Regions from separate parts of the Loigolactobacillus coryniformis subsp. coryniformis KCTC 3167 genome, predicted to be linked through region 1. Evidence: riboswitches for the same ligand, from Rfam matches in the RefSeq annotation. Region 1 holds a riboswitch; the other holds the start of a gene.
The links. Region 1 has a riboswitch for preQ1 ahead of LC20001_RS06580 (QueT transporter family protein). Riboswitches for the same ligand answer to the same signal wherever they lie in the genome.
Positions count from the first base shown of each region.

Region 2: another riboswitch for preQ1. It lies ahead of LC20001_RS01130 (nucleoside hydrolase); the one in region 1 lies ahead of LC20001_RS06580 (QueT transporter family protein).

Region 1 is NZ_CP017713.1:1,322,854-1,334,695, forward strand. Features, by position in the region: gene LC20001_RS06535 (ribonuclease J) at 1-1,359, shown strand, start outside; gene LC20001_RS06540 (hypothetical protein) at 1,512-2,462, shown strand; gene tuf (elongation factor Tu) at 2,689-3,876, shown strand; gene tig (trigger factor) at 4,087-5,421, shown strand; gene clpX (ATP-dependent Clp protease ATP-binding subunit ClpX) at 5,715-6,965, shown strand; gene yihA (ribosome biogenesis GTP-binding protein YihA/YsxC) at 7,076-7,663, shown strand; gene LC20001_RS06565 (nucleoside triphosphate pyrophosphohydrolase family protein) at 7,690-7,992, shown strand; gene LC20001_RS06570 (3-oxoacyl-ACP reductase) at 8,034-8,795, opposite strand; gene LC20001_RS06575 (DUF2829 domain-containing protein) at 8,795-9,019, opposite strand; gene LC20001_RS06580 (QueT transporter family protein) at 9,094-9,585, opposite strand; PreQ1 riboswitch class I at 9,593-9,637, opposite strand; gene LC20001_RS14385 (SPJ_0845 family protein) at 9,741-9,884, opposite strand; gene LC20001_RS06585 (ABC transporter substrate-binding protein/permease) at 10,353-11,825, shown strand; gene LC20001_RS06590 (amino acid ABC transporter ATP-binding protein) at 11,830-11,842, shown strand, end outside.
Region 2 is NZ_CP017713.1:226,732-238,573, reverse strand. Features, by position in the region: gene LC20001_RS01145 (DUF975 family protein) at 1-286, opposite strand, end outside; gene LC20001_RS01140 (alpha/beta hydrolase) at 707-1,651, shown strand; gene LC20001_RS01135 (ECF transporter S component) at 1,692-2,246, opposite strand; gene LC20001_RS01130 (nucleoside hydrolase) at 2,246-3,232, opposite strand; PreQ1 riboswitch class I at 3,256-3,300, opposite strand; gene LC20001_RS01125 (hypothetical protein) at 3,470-4,252, shown strand; gene LC20001_RS01120 (IS30 family transposase) at 4,503-5,534, opposite strand; gene LC20001_RS01115 (hypothetical protein) at 5,694-5,984, shown strand; gene LC20001_RS01110 (hypothetical protein) at 6,068-7,048, shown strand; gene LC20001_RS01105 (hypothetical protein) at 7,096-7,494, shown strand; gene LC20001_RS01100 (ISL3 family transposase) at 7,617-8,888, opposite strand; gene LC20001_RS01095 (NAD(P)-dependent alcohol dehydrogenase) at 9,138-10,094, opposite strand; gene LC20001_RS01090 (LysR family transcriptional regulator) at 10,378-11,307, opposite strand; gene LC20001_RS01085 (NAD(P)H-dependent oxidoreductase) at 11,607-11,842, shown strand, end outside.

The sequences.
Region 1 (11,842 bases):
CATGTGATCGATAAAGATACCAAAATTGATTTTGAACGGGCAACGGTATCGTTCTTCAAGACGACACATTCTATTCCTGATTCTTTGGGAATTGTGATCGAAACCAATGCCGGCAGCGTAGTTTATACCGGTGATTTCAAATTTGATCAGTCAGCTACTCCAGAATATCAAAGTGACTTTGCGCGCTTAGCAGAAATCGGGCAGGGCAACGTCCTTGCACTATTAAGTGATTCTGCTAACGCCGAATCCCCTTACGAAATGGCTAGCGAACGCGATATTGCCGCTAATATTCTGGATACTTTCCAGTACCATAATGGACGGATCATTGCGGCGGCAGTGGCTTCCAATATTGCACGTATTCAGCAAGTGATTAATGCTGCTGCCAAGTCAGGGCGCAAAGTTGTTTTAACTGGGCGTGATCTAGAAAAGATCGTGCGGACGGCAATGCGCTTGAAACGGCTCAATTTGCCAAGTCCTGATATTTTGGTACCAACTAAGGATCTGCATAAGTTGGCACCAGAAAAGACAGTTATTCTAGAAACTGGCAAAATGGGTGAACCAATCAAAGCGTTGCAACGAATGGCAACAAATCGTCACCGGTTGATTCGTATCAAGGAAGGCGATCTTGTCTTTATTACGACAACGCCATCACACGCAATGGAAACCACAGTGGCTAAGACTAAAGATATGATCTATCGTGCTGGCGGCAAAGTTAAGTCGATCAGTGACGAGATTCATGTTTCCGGTCACGGTAATAAAAATAACCTTCAATTGATGATCAATTTGATCAAGCCAACTTATTTGGTGCCAGTTCAAGGTGAGTATCGGCTATTAGCTGCACATGCTAGTATTGCACATGAGACGGGGATTCCGTTTGAAAATATTTTCATCACCAGTAAAGGCGACGTCCTTGATTATCAAAAAGGGCAGATGCATTTAGCCAATCAAATCGATGTTGGTAATACGATGATCGATGGTATTGGTGTCGGTGATATTGGTAATATTGTGTTGCGTGATCGTAAAGTATTATCAGAAGATGGTATTTTTGTTGCGGTGATCACGATCAACCGGAAGAAACGGACCATCGTGTCCCATCCGAAAATCACGACCCGCGGTTTTGTTTATATTAAAACTAGCCGTGATCTCATTCATGAAAGTGCTAATCTAGTGACCAAAACGGTTCAAGATAATTTAGATAATAAAGAATTTGATTGGGGCCATTTGAAACAAGATATCCGTGAAGCGCTTAGTGGCTATTTATTTGAACAAACCAAACGACGGCCAGTGATTTTACCAGTGATCATGGAAGTCAATCAGAATCGGCGCCATACCGCTAATACGACAACAACTAAAGCATAAACTTATGGGACAAGGGATGGTGAATCAGCCACCTTTGTCCCATCTTGTTTAGCGCCATGTTTCTGGTGGCCAAATTGTGCCGCAAAATTAGAATCGGCGTTCATTTTTGGCCTATTATGCAACCATGTATGAAGCAGCAAGGAGGCTTATTGATGGGTGAACCGATCCCGTTTCCGCAAAATTTTCAACGTTTTGTTCAGCTAGGCTGTGAAGCTAGTCAAAAGCAACAGTGGACTGAGGCAATCGATTATTTACAAGCAGCTTACGAATTGAAGCAAACTTTTGCCGTTAATGTGTTATTGGTTACGGCGTTATTAGCGGATGAACAATATCAGCAAGCAGCAACACTAGCACAGGAGCAAGCGTCCGCGTATTTAGATTCACAAGATGCTGGTCGTTTATATTTGACCGTATTGTGCAAGATACATGATTTTATTGGAATCCGTAAACTTTGCCATCTGCAACCCGGCAAGCAGACGCCAACTTTTTGGACGCAACAATTAACATTGGTGAAACAGGCTGAAAAACTGTATCGGCAACAAGCAACGCAACAGATCAAAGAACTACAAAAGGCGTTATATCAATTAAGTGCGGTACCGATTTACGAACAGTTGAATTTAGCAAAGCGCGCACAGCAATTACCGCAAACTGAATTTGTGCTTGCTAGTCGGCGGTTATTAACCGATTTATATGTGCATCCATTACTGCGGGCTAATTTTTTAGATGAGTTACGGCAGTTAGGTATTAATACTGCAGTTGAGTATTTATGGTTGGACGAAACAATTAAAACGGTGGTGCCGGCAGAGTTGAAGGCAATCACAGAAGTCGCCAGCATTCAAGCTTTACAAAAGCAGTTGTTTACGCAGTTAGCGGCTGATCCAGTTTTGACACAAACCATTAGTGGTGAATTAGCTTTACATGCAGCTTATCTTTATCCTTGTGCCGATCAGGTGATCACGCAACCAAAAGTTTGGGCAGCCGTTTATCTAACCACTTATGCGGGTAAAAAAAATAATTTAGCGGCTTTTGCGACTGCTGAAATTACCGCAGTTCAGGACTGGCAACAGCGATTTAATCGATTAACTCAGCGTTTAAGCGAGTAAAATTCGCAGGTTTATGAAAAAATGCTGAAAAATATGAAATTATTAGGCAAAGGTGTTTACAAAGTTGGTAGAAGCCTATATAATATCTAAATGGATTCTTCCTTGTGCGAAGGCAAGCTAGACTTGGCTTTTAACAGTGGAAGTTGTATAATAAATAGTAAAGGATTATCGGCATTAACATTTTTGATGGCGAACTATTCTTGCGAAAATACAGGAGGTTTCATTAATGGCAAAAGAACATTATGAAAGAACAAAACCCCATGTTAATATCGGTACTATCGGCCATATTGATCACGGGAAAACTACTACAACGGCAGCAATTTCAAAGATTTTAGCTGACAAAGGCTTATCTAAGATGACTGACTTCGCTGCAATTGATTCAGCTCCAGAAGAACGTGAACGTGGTATTACGATCAATACTGCCCACGTTGAATACGAAACTGAAAAGCGCCATTATGCTCATATCGATGCTCCAGGACATGCTGATTACATCAAAAACATGATCACTGGTGCCGCTCAAATGGACGGTGCAATTTTAGTTGTTGCCGCAACTGATGGCCCAATGCCACAAACTCGCGAACATATCTTGTTAGCTCGCCAGGTTGGTGTTGAATACATCGTTGTATTCTTGAACAAGACTGACTTAGTTGACGATCCTGAATTGATCGACTTAGTTGAAATGGAAACACGTGAATTATTATCAGAATACGATTATCCTGGTGATGATATTCCATTTATCCGCGGTTCTGCGTTGAAGGCTCTTGAAGGCGACAAAGAAGAAGAAGCTCATATCATGGAATTAATGGATGCTGTCGATGAATATATCCCAACTCCAGAACGTAACAACGACTTACCATTCTTGATGCCTGTTGAAGATGTATTTACGATCACTGGTCGTGGTACTGTTGCTTCAGGTCGTATCGATCGTGGTATGGTTAAGATCGGTGACGAAGTTGAAATTCTTGGTTTACACCCAGAAGCTGTTAAATCAACTGTTACTGGTTTGGAAATGTTCCGTAAGACTTTGGACTTTGGTGAAGCCGGCGATAACGTTGGTGTCTTACTTCGTGGTATCAACCGCGACCAAGTTGAACGTGGTCAAGTTTTGGCTAAGCCAGGTTCGATCAAAGTTCATGACAAGTTTAAAGGTCAAGTTTATATCTTGAGCAAGGACGAAGGTGGCCGTCATACACCATTCTTCTCCAACTATCGTCCTCAGTTCTACTTCCATACAACTGACGTTACTGGTGTTATCCAATTACCAGAAAACGTTGAAATGGTTATGCCAGGCGATAACGTTGAATTCTCAGTTGATTTGATCGAACCAGTTGCGATCGAAAAAGGGACTAAGTTTACGGTTCGTGAAGGCGGCCGTACTGTCGGTGCCGGTGTCGTAACCGAAATCGACGAATAAGCTTAGCTTATGTTTAACTCGGAGCTTGTCTCCGAGTTTTTTTTATTATCAATAAGCTAATACAAGTCAGTTAAATCAGGCAATTAGACTTAAAAGCGTAATTAGCGCGGTTTTTTAGTGAGAATGATTTACAAGACCGTTAAACTACGTTAGAATAACAAAGTATGCAATTTATTAATTATGAAAAATTATGATTCCGGAGGGAAAGTAATGGCAGCAAAATGGGAAAAAAAAGGCGCCACTGATGGTGAATTAACCTTTGAAATTGAACAATCTAAAATTAAAGAAGGTTTAGATCAAGCATTTGCCCGCGTTAAAAAGAATCTTAACGTACCAGGCTTCCGTAAAGGTAAAGTCTCACGGCAAGTATTTAACTCAATGTACGGGGAAGCTGCATTGTACGAAGATGCATTAAACATTCTTCTTCCAGATGCTTATCAAAAAGCCATTGAAGAAACAAAAATCGAACCAGTTGATCAACCACATATTGACGTTGACAGCATGGAAAAAGATCAACCTTGGGTGATCGTTGCTAAAGTAACGGTTAAACCAGAAGTGACACTTGGCGAATACAAAGGTATGAAAGTACCTGAACAAGATCGTACAGTCACTGACGAAGACGTTGATGCTGATATCGAAAGCAAACGCCAACAACAAGCTGAATTAGTGCTTAAAGAAGACGGTGCAGCTGAATCTGGTGATACAGTTGTTATCGATTATAAAGGTACTGTTGACGGTGAAGCCTTTGAAGGCGGCACAGCTGATAATTACTCACTTGTTTTAGGCTCTAACTCATTCATCCCTGGCTTTGAAGATCAATTGATTGGTCATAAAGCTGATGAAGATGTTGACGTTAAGGTTACTTTCCCAGAAGACTATCAAGCTAAAGATCTAGCTGGTAAAGATGCAGTCTTTGCAACTAAGATCCATGAAGTTAAGTCGAAGGAATTACCTGAACTTGATGATGAATTCGCTAAAGACGTTGACGAAAACGTTGATACATTAGCTGAATTAAAAGATAAGGTTCGTAAAGACTTGCAACAAAGCAAGGACGATGCGGCAACAGAAGCTATCCAAGACGCTGCGATCCAAGCTGCAGTTGAAAATGCGACTGTTCAAGACATCCCACAAGCCATGATCGATGAAGAAGTTCAACGTCAAATGGACCAATACTTAGGCAACATGCAACGCCAAGGTATCGATCCTAAGATGTACTATCAATTGACTGGAACATCTGAAGACGATTTACGTAAGCAATTTGCTGGCGATGCTGAAACTCGTGTTAAAACGAACTTAGTATTAGAAGCAGTTGTTGCAGCTGAAGATATCAAACCTTCTGCTGATGAAATCGAAAAAGAAGTTAAAGATTTAGCTGACGAATACGGTATGGAAGTTAAAGCCGTTCGTAATGCTTTAACTGATGATATGTTGAGTCATGATATCGCCGTTAAGAAAGCAATTGAAATCATTGCTGATGCTGCAGTTGAATCAGCTGACGTTAAGCCAGCTAAAGAAGAAGCTGCTGATGCTGACGACGCTAAATAATTAGCTTTACTTTAAAATTGCGGTGTAAGAGTCATATACTTTTAGAGCTAGCGAACTGACACACGCTGATCAGTGTATGTCATTGCTACCTGAAAGGCTGACCCTTGCGCCGCTTTTTTGTCTAGTAAACTGAGGCTGTTCATATTTGTCAGTGAGGTTCTAGAATCAGTTTGCTTTACCTTCGAGTGTGGATATGCTAAAGTTTTCACTGTTCAAAGAAATTGGCATATCCGTTGGCAAGTGATTGTTTTTACGGTAAGATTGAACTAAGAAATTAATAGGGGTTGATATATGTGTTCGACAATACGGAAACGGATGGCCCTGTCAACTGCTCATTTTGCGGGAAGTCACAAGATCAAGTGAAGAAGATTGTCGCTGGACCGGGTGTCTACATCTGTAATGAATGCATTGACTTATGCAAAGAGATCATCGATGAAGAATTCCAAGATGAAGCATACAATGATCTACTTGAAGTACCGAAACCAGTTGAAATTTTAAATATTTTAAACCAGTACGTCATTGGGCAGGATGAAGCTAAACGTGCTTTGTCAGTTGCTGTTTATAACCATTACAAGCGGGTTAACCAAATGGAAGTTCAAAGTGATAATGATACTGAATTACAAAAGAGTAACATTTCTTTGATCGGACCAACTGGTTCAGGTAAAACCTTCTTGGCTCAAACATTGGCGCGTATCTTAAACGTTCCATTTGCAATTGCTGATGCAACTACTTTAACTGAAGCCGGCTACGTTGGTGAAGACGTTGAAAATATTCTCTTGAAGCTATTACAAAACGCGGATTATGATGTAGAAAAAGCCCAAAAAGGGATCATCTACATTGATGAAATCGATAAAATCGCTAAGAAGAGCGAAAATGTTTCAATCACGCGTGATGTTTCTGGCGAAGGGGTCCAACAAGCGTTATTGAAGATCTTGGAAGGCACGATTGCTAACGTTCCGCCGCAGGGTGGTCGTAAGCATCCACAACAAGAGTTTATTCAGATCGATACAACGAATATTCTCTTCATCGTTGGTGGGGCTTTTGATGGGATCGAAAACATTGTTAAGGAACGGTTAGGTGACAAGGTCATCGGCTTTAGTGGTCACGATGCCAAAGGCGTTGATGAATCAAAGAGTTTGATGCAACAAGTTATCCCCGAAGACTTAATGAAATTTGGCTTGATTCCTGAATTTATCGGCCGAATTCCGATCATGGCAGCATTAGAGAAATTGACCGAGGATGATTTGGTGCGGATCTTAACTGAACCAAAGAATGCTTTAGTCAAGCAGTATACGAAGTTGTTAGGTCTAGATGACGTCAAGCTTGAATTTGAGCCAGGTGCCCTTCACGCAATCGCACATGAGGCGATTGAACGGAATACTGGTGCCCGTGGCTTACGTTCGATCATTGAAGAAGTCATGATGGACATTATGTTTGATCTACCAAGTCGTGACGACGTTGCTAAGGCAATCATTACCGAAGATACTGTCGACGGTACTGGTAAGCCTAAGCTGGTCTTAGCGGATGATCAAAAAGCATCCTAAACTGATCTAAAAAAGAAACGATTCACTTGTTGAATCGTTTCTTTTTTTGCAGGTAGGTATGCTAAAATAGTAAGCAGTGATTCAGAACTATAGTTGTGGAGGAAAAATAAATGCAGATTCAGGATGTGGAATTGGTGATCAGCGCCGTAGCACCAATGCAGTATCCCACCGACGGTTTACCAGAAATCGCACTGACGGGCCGCTCCAACGTTGGTAAATCATCAATGATCAATAAGTTGATCCAACGTAAAAAAATGGCACGAACGTCAAGTACCCCTGGTAAAACACAAACTTTAAACTTTTATAAGCTGAATGATGCTTTTTATTTTGTAGATGTCCCTGGTTATGGTTATGCCAAGGTTTCAAAAAAAGACCGCGAAAGCTTTAGCCAGATGATCGAAACTTACTTGCAGGAGCGCGATAATTTGCGTGGTGTGATTTCGTTGATCGATGTGCGTCATGAACCGACTAAGGATGATCTGGCGATGTACAAGTACCTACAGTTCTTCGGTGTACCAGTGTTGGTCGTGGCAACTAAAGGCGATAAAGTACCGCGTGGTAAATGGAATCAGCGGGAAAGTAAGCTTAAGAAGGCACTCGAACTCAATCAAACTGATGACTTAGTTGTGTTCTCCAGTACGACTGGGATCGGTGGCGACCAAATCTGGCAGTGGGTCGAAGAACACTTGGCAGATTAAATTATTTTTAGAAAGTAGGGGCGCGTGTGGAATTTAATGATTATCAAAAATTAGCCAATCGGACTTTATTAGGCAATGAGCAGGTTTTAACTAATTGTGCGCTAGGCTTAGCTAGTGAAAGTGGCGAGGTCATTGATTTGATCAAAAAATACACGTTTAACGGGGAAGACTTGAAACGTGATGAATTAGTCAAGGAAATGGGTGACGTGCTCTGGTACTTGTCTCAAGTGGCTGAGTGGGCCAATATTCCCTTTGAAGAGGTCGCACAACAAAATATTACGACCTTAAATACGCGTTACGGTAAACAGATCGATGCGCAGAAGCAATAAAAAATACGACGCCCAATTATTGGGGGTCGTATTTTTTAGATTTATTTTTCGATCCAGCCGCCATCAATCGGAACGACACTACCGTGAATGTAGTCAGCGGCAGGGCTAGCTAGAAACAAGCTTAAAGCGGCGACTTCTTCGGGTTGCGCCCATCGTTGGGCTGGTGTTGCGGCCGCCACTTGGCGCGCCATTTTGGCATCATCTTGGAAGTCGGCTGCGTTCATTGGTGTATCGATCGCGCCAGGGGCGATACAATTAGCACGGATGCCCTTGGCGGCATAATCATAATCGATTTGTTTGGTCAGACCAATCACACCATGTTTAGCCGTCGTGTAAGCCACGCCGCCACCACCAGCGACTAAGCCAGCGATCGAAGCCATATTGATGATCACACCATGTTTTTGGGCCAACATTTGCGGTAATAACGCTTGAGCAAACAAAAATTGACTGGTGAGATTAGTAGCTAAAATGTTTTGCCAACTAGCTAATGTGGTCGCTAATAGTGGGGCGTAGGCGTCCAAAACGCCAGCAGTATTCAGCAGCAAGTCGATATGATCTAATTGTTCCAGCGCATGACTAACACTGGCTTGGATCGCTGCGGCATCGCGAACATCTACTTGCTCAAAAAAGAATTGCTGCGGGTATTGTTGCGTCAGTTGTTCAATCGAAGCATTGCTTTGGCGATCAATACCGAAGACAAGGACACCTTGAGCTAAAAAAGCCGTTGCTTGGGCATGACCGATACCAGAAGCCACACCAGTGATCAAAGCGTGCTGGTGAGCTAATTCGGGATAGGTTGCCATTATTCGACCACTTGCCAGTCGGTGGCGAGTAGGTCGCAGCTAGTTGGTTGAAACATTGACAAGCTAGGTACTTCGTCGGTTTTGATCAAAAAGTAAGGATTGATTGCTTCACCATGATAAGTTGCATCGTTAACTAGAAAGATGTACTGTTCACTACCTTCCCAGCCACTACGAATGACTTTTTTGCCAGCTGCTAATAAGGGTAAAACTTCATTAAAAGACATATTAAATCCCTCCTATTTTACAATTAAGATTAGGCGTTAGCGAATTACGCTAACTTGTAAACGCGACCCGGAAATTAGGCGGTTAGGTCGATCCGCTTAACTAAAATATAAAATAAAATTGCGCCGATGATTAACGAGATCAATTCACCGAAAGCGACGCTAAAGTAAGTTGGCCAAAAAGGGGCTTTGCTGACGAGGTGTAACTCTAAGGCGACGCTCCACATCGCGATGGTACAAATAATTGTACTAGTGGTTAATTTAGCCGCGACACTTTTTAAGCGCCGACTAAGATAGTAGCTAACGGTCGTCATGACCAGTGTGCCTAAAGTCCCAAAGATGATATCGATGATCCCCAAGGGTGAAAATAAATTGACGATCGCGCAGCCAATGGTTAACGCCCAGATGTAGCGTTTGTTAAAAATAGCCAAATGATTCAGCATTTCCGAAAAACGTAGCTGAGTCGCGCCAAAGCTCCATGGTGCCACCAACATGGTGATTGCAATATAAAGCGCGGCGATCACGCCAATCTTAGTCAGTGAACTGGTTTTGATCCTAGTTTTTTCCATTATAAATAGCCTCCTAGTTTTTTTCGGTGGGATGGTCACGAACCACCACTGACAAATTGTCAGACTTGCAGCATTAAGTATAACAAACTCAGCCGCTATGGGGAAATTTTGCCAGAAAAAAACTCAAGTCAGCGCTGACTTGAGTTGAGTTGGTTTTATTTTTTTGATGCGTCTTTTTTTGTGACTTTAGCTTCTTTAGGTTTTTTTGCAACTGGTTTTTCAACAGGCTTTTTTGGATCCAAGGCGAATTTATCGAATAATTCGTTTAGCGTGTTGTCTTGTTTCATGGTAAGTCCCATTGCCATCATCCTTTCTTTACTTGGTACCTATTTTAGCAGAAAAGTGGCAACTTTGCTCAGATAAGTGTTAGCCTTTTTCCAGCTTAAGCAAAACCTAAAGTTATTGCGCTTTTGTTTAAGTTTAGGCGTTAATTATTTATTTGAGCAGGTTATTTTTTTGCTTATAGTAAGCGCTTTTTGTATATTGGTAGCAATGCCTGCATATTTGTTTAACTTAACCGGTTAATGACGAATTTAGCTTACCATAGGTTTTTGTACGCTACTTTTAGTTTGATCGAGTGCTTTTTAATTGAATAGTCGATTGAATTTATGCATAAATGTAATTATTTATCGAAAATACTTGCATAAAAAATCATTAGCAGGTATAATCGACCTATTGAATATCAAGTGTGAGTTTTTTAGCGGTCAGTATGTTGGGGTACCGCGAAAAATTTCGCAAAAATGTAGATTAGATAGGTAGGCAAGCACATGAAGAAAATAATGAGCTGGTTAATGTTAGTCGTCACAGTTAGTGTGGCGTTGCTCGGCGGATTTGCGCAACCGTCACATGCCGCAACGGCGACGACGGATGATTCGTTGGCACGGGTTAAGGAAAAAGGGACGTTGGTCATGGGGACAAGTCCTGACTATCCACCGTATGAATTCTTAGTCAATCGTGGCGGTAAAGATTGTGTTGTCGGGATGGACGTGGATATCGCTAAGAAAATCGCCAAAGATTTAGGCGTTAAATTAGTGATCAAACAAATGGATTTTGATTCTTTATTGGTCGCTTTGGAAACCAATAAGGTCGATATGGTTATTTCCGGGATGTCACCAACGCCGGCACGGCAAAAGAGTGTTGATTTTTCCAAGGTCTACTATAAAGGTGGCCAATCGATCATCATTAATAAGGCGGATAAAGGGTTATACAAGAATAAAGATTCTTTCCGCAACAAAGCCGTTGGCGCACAGACTGGGAGTATCCAGTATAATTTAGGTAAGAAACAAATCAAAGGTTCGACGGTCAAAGGCTTGGCTAAAATCAGCGATTTAATTTTGGCGTTGAAGAGTCATAAAGTCGAAGGTGTGATCATGGAAGAACCGTCGGCTCAAGCTTATGTGGATAATGATCCTGATTTAGCAATGATCGATGGTAAATTCAGTCTTGGTAGCGGTGAAAATAACACGGCGATTGGCTTTAAGAAGGGGTCAACTTCATTAGTCAATGCCGTCAATAAGTCGGTTGACGAGATCAATCAAAAGAACTTAACGAAGACTTATTTGAAGCATGCTGGGACGTTTATGAAGACCAACACGAAGAACACTAGCATGTGGCATTACGCAGGTTACTTCGTAAAAGGGGTCGAGTATACTTTACTGATCACCGTTGTCAGTGTCTTCTTTGGTATTTTACTTGGGATTCTCTTCGCTTTGATGCGTTTGAGCAAGATGAAGTTGATCCATGGTTTAGGGGTTGCCTACATCGAATTCGTTCGGGGCACACCGTTGATGATTCAAGTAATGTTCGTTTACTTTGGCATTGGTTTGTTTATCAATATTCCGGCGTTGATCGCTGGTATCATTGCCGTTTCTTTGAACTCTGCTGCCTACGTCGCGGAAATCATTCGTGGCGGGATCAATTCAGTGGCTAAGGGTCAAACCGAGGCGGCACGGAGCTTAGGCTTGAGCCGGCAACAAACTTTCCAAAGCGTCGTTTTCCCACAAGCTTTGAAGAACATTTGGCCAGCATTGGGTAATGAATTTGTTTCCTTGATTAAGGAAAGTTCGATCGTGTCGATCATTGGGGTTACCGATTTGATCTATCAATTAAAAGCTGTGCAGACCGCGACTTATAAAGGGGTTATCCCGATCGTAGTTGCGATGATCATCTATTTCGTTCTAACCTTTAGTTTGTCGAAAGTATTGAACCACTATGAGAGGAAGATGAAGCACGATGCCTGAAGAAATGATTGCGATTG
Region 2 (11,842 bases), 1.1 Mb from region 1:
AAAAAGGATCCCGAAATGGTCTAATTTTACGCTGTGGATCACGTAGCCAACGTAAGTACGTCAGCGAAACCCCCACTGCCGCTAAAGTCGCAACGATTCGGCTTAACACTTGGAATAACCACGCCAATATACTGACATCATCCCGCAACATACCTGTCCAAACAATCACAAACCACAAAATAAACGTCAAAATATTTGGTATTAAATTTAGTAAAATTGCGGTGCCCCAATGACCACGCAATAAAGCTTTTGCCTCAGCCTTTAATTCGGCTCGAGTTTTCGTCATGTTTTTCGCTCCTCGTTTTATATTCTCAGCAAGAAACCCAAGCCTGCAATTTCTTTTTAATGTCTAGAATATCGCTGACACATAAAATAATTTCTAAACACACTTTACAGTATAACTGAAAAATTAAATTGGGGGAAATAGTCAGTGTCTGCAGATTGTTATGGGCTACATAAACAATTGACCTCTGTTACCGCTAATGGTCCTGATAGGAATGTTTTACGGCGCACATGTTCTTCACTGCTTTTAGTTAGCCAATATCTTTCGACCATAGGTAGCTGCGTTTAACGCACAGCCCAAACGTGGTTAGTAGTCGCGCTGCTGGTACTTGTTACAACTAAATTAAACTGCCTACCTAGTAGGTATTTCCATGAAAACTGCGTATAATAAAGTATAACTACTCAAAAGGAAGGTGTTACTTTCATGAAAATGAGCAAACGAACTGCCGCCGAATTAGTGGCCCCCATGTTAGTGGCTTCAAGTGTCTTCGGCGCTAGTTTGCGGCTGTTCAACTATGCGTTCAAGCGCGTCGATTATGTGCCAGAAACTTCGGCTGAAAAGCAAAAATATGCCGATGCTTACTGGCAATATATGGACTGGTACAAACAGGTAAACAAGGCAACCTGGCAGCTGCACCCAAATGATGCTGCCAATCATTTAGTTGCCCATTTCATTCCGGCTGAAAATAGTAAGCGTGTCGTTGTCATTTCTCACGGTTACAAAGGCAACGGTTCAACGATGGCGAACTATGCGCAAATGTTTCATCAACTCGGCTTCAACGTCTTGTTGCCGGATAATCGCAGCCATGGCAGCAGTGCTGGTGAATATATCAACTTCGGCTGGCTCGACCGCGTTGACTACTTAGATTGGTTACAAATGATCATCGAAAAAGTTGGCCCCGAGGCAGAGATCGTCTTATTTGGTGCCAGCATGGGTGGGGCCACGGTGGAAATGATGAGTGGCGAAAAGCTGCCTACCCAAGTTAAAGCCTTGATCGCCGACAGTGGCTACTCCAGTATTGAAGCCGAATTAGCTTATTTACTGAAAAAGCAATTTCATTTACCAAAATATCCGTTTGTTCCCTTGGTTAGCCTAATCAACAAACGACGCTTAGGCTACTATCTAAACGCCGTTCAATCGACGACCCAATTGAAAAAGAATCACTTGCCGATTTTCTTCATCCATGGTGATCACGATAGTTTTGTCCCTAGCGAGATGGCCTTCGATAATTACAGCGCCACCCAAGGTCCCCGCGAATTATGGTTAGTCAAAGATGCGACCCACGTTGAAAGTTTCTGGATCGATCCAGCACGGTATCAACGTCATATTGTTGCTTTTCTAAAAAAATATTTACCTGAGCGCAAATAAAAAGCCGGCTAAGCGATTTAATGCTTAGTCGACTTTTATTTTAGTGATGCACTGCTAGTCGTGTCGTTACCACGCGGTAAACGGCGGCAACAAAAGCAACACCGATCACACGGTCCAAGTAATCCGTACCAACTTGAACGATGAAGACGGCGGCCGTTTTGCCCAGGCCTAAACCAGCTAAAAGTTGAACCAGTAAGCTGGAGCCCGATGAAGTGATACCGTTAAAAAGTAACACGGTGATCAGTGTGCTGATCAAGGTGCCAGGTAATGAAATCGCCAGTGCGCGCCACCAAACATTTTTGGCTTGTGCTTGTGGCCGATAACGATAAACCAACCCAGCGGTCAAGCCGACGATCAGTTGCACCGGTAAGTAATATAGCGAGAATAGATCGGTGGTCAAACCAGTAACTAAGCTACCCGTTAAGCCGACCAACATCCCAGCCCACGGTCCTAGACATGCGGCCGCTAAAATCGTACCCAACGTATCTAAATATACTGGTAACCGCAGCAACAACGCCAAGTTGCCGCCAACTAGATTCAAAGCCACACACAATGCCAAGAAAACTAGCACCCGTGGTTTCATTTTTCGTGCCATCATTCAGCCTCCGTATAATGTAATTGTCGTAAAATAACACTTAATTCAGGTTCCTGTGCACTTATAACCCGATTCAAGAACAATTGCCAAAAACGAAAAGCTGCGACTTCAGTTAATACTAAACTGTTGGTCGGTCGCTGCCAAAAATTAGCGGTGTCACTGATAGTTTGCCCCAGCGCAATGCCGTCCGTGACTACAGTGGTGTAACTGCTAAAACCGCAACACAAACTAGGATTGATCGCATAGGCTACGGCCAATGGATCATTGATCACGCAACCGATGACTTTTTCTTGCTGCCAATGAAAATCAAAATAAAATTGGGTGATCTGGGCGATAAAACCGCCGACTTTTGGATCTACCCGCTGCGCATAGGCCAACAAACTAGGTGTGAGCACTATTTTACGCGTTACGTCTAAACCGATCATTTTGATCGGCACCGGCATGGTCGCATAAACTTGCTGGGCCGCATCCGGGTCACACCAATAATTATATTCAGCCACTGGTGAACAATTGCCCGGACTGTGAAAGCTGCCACCCATTGACACAAACTCAGCCACATGTTGCCAAGCAGTTAGATCCTGCTGCAACGCCAACGCAATATTGGTCAGTGGGCCTAACGCGATCACAGTCACATCATGATTTGCCTGTAACGTGTGATTCAGGAAACTAACTGCACCCATGTGCGGCCGCACTTCAGTGACGTTGGCTAGCGCCGATTCGCCTAGTCCATCCATACCATGGGTGTCTTGCGCGCTAACATAGTCGCGCTTTAGTGGTTGCGTAGCGCCCATGTAAACGGGAATATCCAAACGTTGCGCCCGCTGCAAGATTTTCAGCGCATTTTCAGCACCGAGACCAGTGGGCACATTACCACAAACAATCGTGATCCCAATAACATCGAATTCCGGTGACGCCAACGCTAACATCAGCGCCAAACTATCATCGATGCCAGGATCACAGTCAATAATAACTTTTTTCGCATTCATTCTCCAACCTCTTTCTTCAATTGAGATACTTGGTTTTTTATCCTGGGAAGTTCACGAACCAGACCAGACTGACGCCTGTTTTTATAAATGCACAGTTTTAGTATACAAGTTAGCCGTAGCTTTGCCTAGCGCAGGTTGCCCCAAACAAAACTTTAAAAATAAACTATAAAAAACATATTTACGTTTGCCAACCACTTAAAACTGCTAAACTAAGTCTATTTAGAAGGGATCAAATTAATGCTCACACAGTTTATGGCGGCATTTTTAGCTATCTGTTTGCCGCTGATCGGCTATCTATTTTTACTACCTTTTTTATTCGTATTGGTGCTTACTTACCTCAATCGCAACTCTAAACAGATGTTAGTCAATCAATTCGGCCTGCAAGCCCAAGTTTATTTAGGCGGTCTAGGCATTGTTTTGCATGAAACTAGCCATCTGCTAACAGCGTTACTTTTTCACCATAAAATTATCGATTATAGATTATTAGTGCTACCCTGGCACCTCAATGCAAATTCGACCGAGCAAGCGCTTGGTTACGTCAAACACGCTGCAACTAAAAGATTTTGGCCTACAATGGGTAATTTATTTATCGGTATCGCGCCTATTTTCGGTTGCACCGCAGCGATGTACCTTAGCACCTACCTGTTATTACCAGTGACTTATCAGCGTCTAGAAACTTTTGTCACTAATCCCAGCGGCGACGCATTGCAATGGCTACTAGGTAGCTTTTCGCTTAGTTCGTTACCCTTACTGCTGATTTGGTTAGCGTTAATAACCAATATCACTTTAGGCGGTTTTGATTTAAGCCCAGCCGATTTCAAAAACTCAGCCACTGGCGTATTAACGACGCTGCTGTTAGTACTGGTCATTAGTGGTTTGATTGCGATTTTAGGTTTAAGCGACACCGCGGCCAAGCTGATCGAACATGCTGGCTTAATGATCGTCAGTTGGTTGATCATGTCTGTGATCATTAGCCTATTGCTAAATGGCCTACTACGAGTATTACGGCTGGTACATTAGCTGCTCCAACTAAAAAGTGCTGTGAACGTGTTAAACCACTAAAATGGTTTGACGTTCACAGCATTTTTTTGGTTACAGTTGACCATATTTTGATAAACTTCAATTTCTCGTTCCACATGAAACAAATTCTATCAAAAAAATCAACCCATTTAGGTGTAAATTTGTTCCCAAATTGCAAGAACAAATTAGCCACACGATAAATCCTATTAAATCAGTATTTTCATTAATATTCATATTTTATGGACTTAACTTAACCGGCGGAAGCAGCGGAGAAAAGCTCTTTGGGTGTTTGATAGCCAGTTTGCCGGCGCGGTAAATTGTTTAGCTTTGACTCAACTGCTTGGATATCATGAGGACCCAAAATATCCATGGATAGACCCTTGGGTACATCGCGGCGGATCATTCGATTATGCGCTTCGTTAGTCCCACGCTCAGAGGAACGATATGGATGGGCATAATAAAGGTCAGCGACACCGGTAAGTACAGCGCCAACTTCCGAGAACTCAGCGCCATTATCGGCAGTAACTGACTTCATGATTGATCCGTATTCTTGACAGATCTTGGCCAGCTCATAGTTGACTGAATCGGCATCACGACCATCGATCAAACGTAGAATTTGGCAGCGGGATTGACGCTCGATCAGCGTTAAGATCACACTCTCTTGACCGTTGCGCTTGCCCACCACGGTGTCCAATTCGAAATGGCCGAACTCTTGGCGCTGGTCGATACTTTTAGGCCGTTCATCAATACTCCGTCCGGCCAGACGCTTGTGCTTGATCGAGTGATGATGTTTAGCACGGTGGCGCGTTTTTTCGAGTAGATCAAGATTACGGACTTCAAGTAACTGGGCATCAATATAGTGGTATAGCGTCTTGGTCGAGACCATCTCCTCAGGTTGATATAAGCCTTCAAGTTTGGCCCGTCCTACTGCTGCATCAGGCGACCAACCATCTTGACGCAAATGAGTCGTAAAATAGTCGATAAAATCAGCGACACCGACGAGTTTCAAAGGTCGATGACAGTGGGCTCGATTAGCTTCGTACTTAGCTTGTGCTGTTTCTGGTGAGTATACAGCGTAATATTGGCGTTGACTATTCACTTTTTTTACTTGGTCGATCTCGCCGCGGCACAATTCATTATTGATTGTTTGATGACAAACATTAAGCGCTCTGGCAATTGCACGATTGGAATAGCCTTGGCTGTGCAGCGTAGCAATTCTGCCTCGTTCAAACGAAGTTAGGTGCTGACCTTTTTTTCTGACTGTGGTATTCTGTTCTTGCATCAAGACAATAACCTCTTTCATTGTTTGTGTAGGAACATCAATGATAACAGAGATTTGTCTGGGTGTTTTTTATTTTATCAATTAGCTAAAAGTATTTGGCTAACTTGATTATAAAACGCGCGGTGTAAATTTGTTAGAATACGTATTAGAGGTGACCTAATGTCTTTATTAGCCATTATTACTGGTATTTTAACACTAGTCAATTACGCTTTTCTAACTGGACAGATTTATCCTGTATTTATCGGCGTCTTTTTGCAAGCGGTTTTAACAATTGTTACTTTCATGACAGCCCTAGCCTATCGCGGCCGACGCCAGCGTCGTGACTACGTACACGGTGGTTATAAAATTTTTACGCTGCGTTTTGGTATCATTATGGTATCTTGCTTAGGCAATCTTGCTGTTCTTATTGTCATATTATTGAATCTATTTGGACGTTTAAATCATTTTTAATTAGGCATTTCACCCATTCACTTTTGTGTAGAAAACGCTTATAGTGGATATAGTTTTTACGGAGAAAGATAGGTGAACCCATCATGGCACATTTTCACATTGATCACGCTGCATTAACTGGTAATCAGGAAAAATCAGCTAAGTCAGCTAAACCAAAGGAAGATTTTCCTAACGTATTTGATTATCCCGATTTTATCGAAATGCGGCCGCAATTGCGCCAAGCGGTACACACAGTCGCGGAAGAATCCTTTGATCAACCAGTACTGCCTGTCAAAATTGAACGCTTAGCAGTGGCACTGGAAGAAGAATTAGAACAAGAAACACGTAAGTATGAGGCACAAAAAGCCGTTTTTACGAATCAAAAGACTGAGTGTAATGACCTGATCCGTTTGTATACGCAAATTTTACAAGTTATCAGTCGTGACCCTGATCCAAATAATACTGATATTGAAGACTTGATCTTTGCGGTTGACCAGACACGGCAGGCCTTGCGTAAACTACCTGAAAAGCCTGGTAAGGGACCTTTATATGATCCTGATAGTGTGCGCGCGATCGAACCAGCAACTTTTTACGATTTTGTAATTCAACGTTTAGCGCACCCCTACTTTATTAGTGATTCGCATGAACTGCACCGCAAGAATTTATCCCCTGAAGGACAGCAATTCGTCGACCGTCTGTCGGCCTATGCATTCCGTGACTGGGATGCTTATTTGACTCATGAATATGATGCCCAGCACATCATTAAAAATGAGAAAAAATTAGAAGACCGCGTTTATTATACGAAATTGGAAGAGATCGAATTGAAGTATGCCGATAAAGCTTATGCACAAGTCTTCGCTGATACCTTTAATGACTTTGCCAAGGTCTTGACGCCGGGCTATCTAAATCATTTTGATATCCATACAACGCCAATTCCGGTTGCGAATGCTGTTTTGCGGCACCATTTGTCGGCTATCGTCCATCAACATTTTTTGGTCGACGATAAGGGCTATGAGCACGTGATGGATGAACCCATCAAGCAGATCAAGACTAAATACGCATTTTATCTAAATAATTTCTCTTAGACAACGTGCCAAATGCCTTTAACCTCAATGAAAGTAAGTGATCCCGCGTGAATCTTAGCGCAGAACCTGGTAGTCCTGAATTTGAAAATGCTATTTTTATTTTAAAGCAACCAATTACAGCCAAAACTGCACCGTTATTGGTTTTCCACGATAACGTCGTGCCTGAACCGATGGACGCAGAAGCGTGGGCCATGCCTGCTTATCTCAGCGATGATTTTAATTTGTTTTTTGTTTTCGCGCAAAACATGGGCACCAATTGGTCTGCCACTTTCGCTCAAGTCACGATCGAAAACGGCAATCAAATCACCAGCATGTCCAACGTTGTGCCTACGGGTACGGGATTTAACGCGCTTGCTCGCGTTGATCGGCACGCTGCTATTGAATTACTCGCCTATTTTGAAACCCTTGCTGCCAGTAATTTAGGGCATTGGGAAATGGGTGCTTAAATAAAGTAGCGACAATAATGTTACTGAAATGCTTATGTATAAAAATAACGGTGCGGTAAAATCGGCTCTTTGTCAAATCCTGTTGATGAATAGCTTTTACAGAGTTGAAAGTCATGCGACTTTCAACTCTGTTTTTTCATTGGTTTTGTTCTCATTTGCCGTAACTTAATACGTGAAATCATATGATGGTAATTACGGAATCCAAATGCTGTACGTTGAATTTGTTTAATCATTCGATTCATGCCTTCGACTGGGCCATTCGTATAGTCCGATTCACTGGCGTTGAGTACAACCACTAAGTTCTTTTTGAACGTTTGAAACACTGCTTTCATGTAGGGACTTATATTTTGATTTGTATATAGATCTTCCACAAGCTTGTCTTTGTCTTGATTCTTAAGGTTTTCCATGATGCTTTGCATCGACTCGTACGATGCTTTAAGTTCTTCGTTAATTGTCAGTCCTTGTTCTACACGTTCTAGTTGTGTGAGTTGTTTTCGCAGGTGTCGGTCATAAAAGACATGTTCCTCATCTAGATTTCCGGCATACTTCAAATAAAGCCGCCAGGCGAACTTTAACGTGCGATATTCATAGGATCTTTTATTGTACTTTTTCATGGTTTGCACCCGAGTTTGATTAAAAGCCCGAGTCATCATTGCAACGATGTGAAAGCGGTCGATCACAATTTTTGCCTGCGGAAACATTGCCTTGGCAATGTCTTGATAGTAACTATTTAGATCTACGGTAACTGTTTTGACACGTGCTCGAACACTTGCTGGAAATTGTTTAAAATAATCAGTAATACTTTGCTTGAATCGGTCTGGCAGAATTTGTTGAATTTCATGCTCACCAGCGCCATTAATACAGATGAAATGGAGCCGACCACCAATTCCTCTAAATTCATCCATGGCGAGATGAACCGGTAGATAGTTAAGATTTCTGCGAAATAAGTCATCATAGTTGTCTAAGTAACGACAGACAGTGCTAGCTGATATGCCGGCATCGATCGCAATGCTAGCTTGAGTGCGGTCGTCTTGTAGACTCATAAACACTTTCTGACGCGTGGCTCGGGAGATACAACAGTACTTGTCTACCACATCAGAAGTAGCCATAAACGACGCTTTACAATTACGACAAATGACGCGTTCTTTATGGAGTTCTAAATAAACTGGTTCACTCGCATTCGCTGCCAGATAGGTCACGCGTGATACGTAGTGTCCATTATGACTTAGCTCGCAAAAGCCACAGTTAGCGCAATGTTTCTGGTCGAACTTAACCGTGGCTATATATACTTTTGCGCGCTTAGCTTTAATCACTTGATAGTTATATTTGTAAAAAACTACATTTGGGTCTTTAATACTGAGCGCAAATTTTATATTATTATCTACAGGGTCCATAAGTTTTCACGTCCTTTAAAAATGATGCTGTAGTGGGTGGATTTTTTAGGTGCGAGGCTTATGGGCCTTTTTTATTTTGCACTAAAAAATCCTGCTAATAGATTACCATGTTAAGTAAGCTATCAACAGGAAAAAGTATAGAACCGTAAAATCTAATTAGATTCTGCTGCACCGTTATTTTTACGCTAATTTTTCCGTTCACACAGTGACTTTAAAATCGACAAACATCTGTTAGCAAACTGACCCACATCATTTCTTCAAAGTACTCATATCTATAACGAACCGATAGTGAACATCACTATTCAGAATGCGTTCATATGCGGCTGGTACATCATCAATACCGATCATTTCTATTTTAGGATGAACATCATTTTCCGCTGCAAAATTTAACATTTCTTGCGTCAACGCGATCCCGCCAACATTCGATACGATTAACGTATTCTGCCGATTAAACATCGCTTGTAAACTAAATTCTTGGTTTTCGATAGGCAAGCCAACACTGCAAGCAATGCCTTTAACGCTCAATAATTTAAAATACTCATTCCAGTCTAGCTTAACCGCAACTGTACTAAGAAGAAAATCAAATTGACCATCCAAGCGAGTGAAATCTTCTGGCGTTTTTAGTATCTCATACGCTTTAGCGCCAAATTCTTTTGCTTCGTTGGCTTTTGATTCTGAGTGTCCAATCACTGTAACCTCCGCACCCATCTTATTAGCAAACTGGGTAGCGATATGACCTAATCCGCCTAAACCAACAATCGCCACTTTAGATCCTTTCTTTATACCATAACGTTTTAAAGGATTATATGTTGTGATACCAGCACAAAGTAACGGGCTAGCTTCAGCTAAATCTAGCTTATCGGGAATTGATAAAACAAAGCGATCTTTAACAATGATAGATTGAGAGTAGCCGCCTTCTGATTGATTACCAGCATAATCATCGCCAACAAATACAGAAATAACGCCCTTTTCACAGAATTGTTCTTCGCCGGCTTGGCAATATTTACATTTGCCGCACGAATCAACAAAACAACCTACACCTACTCGATCGCCAACATTAAACTTATGAACGTTTTGGCCAATAGCACTAACGATTCCCGATATTTCGTGCCCTGGCACAATTGGGCGCTTAAAGATACTATCAATTCCTTCAACGATTGAGATATCTGAGTGACAAATTCCACAATATTTAATGTCAATTGCCACATCATCTGGTCGTAATGCTCTTCTTTTGATTATAGTATGATGAAAAGTTTTGAAATCAGATCAAGTTGCTTCCAGCGCTGCTACTTTAGTTTCAGGCATAAACATTTCTCCTTCTGTAGTTAAATAACATTTATACATATATTGTAAGCCACAACTTTGACCCAACAACATACTTATTTGTTATGGTTATCTATTACAATTATGCATAGCTAGAGATACGCATAATTTAAATATCAACGTTACTTTCAGCAAATCATGCGAAATACACCACACTATAAATTTGCTAAACTCCTCGCCCAACTGCCACTGCCAAATCGATAAATGCCTTTTCCTGCTTCGTCAGCAGGCGGTCACGTTTATAAGCGATCACTGTTTCGCTTTGTAACTCCGTGGTCGCTAATTGATAAGTTGCTAATGCTGCTGTTGCTGGATGACTCTGCCAAACCGAGTACGGTACAAACGTTGCGGCAGTGAAGTTGTGCTGCACCAATTTGATCCCCGTATCCAAACTGGCCGTGCGTAAAACGATTTGTGGATCAATATTATTTTTGGCTAAATATTCTGCGATCAAACGTTGAAAGCCTGAATTTTCGTTTTCCAAAATTAATGGCTGCCGGTCAATTAAATCGCGGCAATCATTGATCACCGTCACTGCCTTGGTGGGCTTACGGTATGCCGGGTGGCTAGGTGGTACCAGCAAATAAATCGGCTCGCGCTCAAACAATTGATAGTGAATTTTATGATTATCCACTGGTAAAACGCCGATATATAAATCTAAATTGTCATTAGCCAGTTCATTTTCTACTTCACTGCTAGGATATTCGACCAAACGCAACTCCACATTGGGGTAAGTAGCGTGGTACTGCGGTAATAGTTGGGGCAAGATCTGCGCCCCTAATGACTGGGTCACACCGATCGTCAAACGCCCGTGCCCTGCTTCATTTAGCGTGGCCAGGCCATGATACAGTGAATCATATTGAGCAGTAATATGCTGTAGTCGTTGTAAATAATATTCGCCCGCATAAGTCAATTGCAGTGGATGATGGCGCCGTTCGATCAAGCGCGTTTCCAAATGATTTTCCCGTTGCTGAATAATTTTGCTGACGGCTGGTTGAGTCATAAATAATGCCTCAGCGGCTGCAGTAATATTACCCAATTTAGCCACCATCTCTAAAATCGCGATAAACTGTTTATCTTTTGCTAATGGTGTCATGCCCGTTCACCTCATTCCACTAGATAAATTCATTATATGCCAAAAATAGCATAACTTTAACACAAAATAATTATTTCACAATTTATTGAAATGGACTAGTATAGAAAATGAAGGTTAATTTAATCCTAATGATCTTCAAAAAAGATATTACTTTCCGTGCATGAAAACACGTTATATCGTTTATAGAATATATTACAAAGCCATGTTTTTGATAAGCGTGATTGCCGCCACCAGTAAGGTCAGCGTCCATAACATCAGAAATCTTTGGCTCAAAAATCACTATCAAAGAGGGTTATTCAATGAAATTTATTGGTATCGTTGGTACAAATGCGGACTATTCAACCAATCGTATTTTGCTCCAATACATGCAAAAACACTTCGGTGCGCAGCACGCGATCGAAATTTGTGAAATTAATCAATTACCATTATTCAATGAAAATATCGTCACGCCAACACCTGGCAGCGTGGCTCAATTAGCCGCAAAAATTGACGCTGCTGATGGCGTGATCATCGCCACTCCGGAATATGATCATTC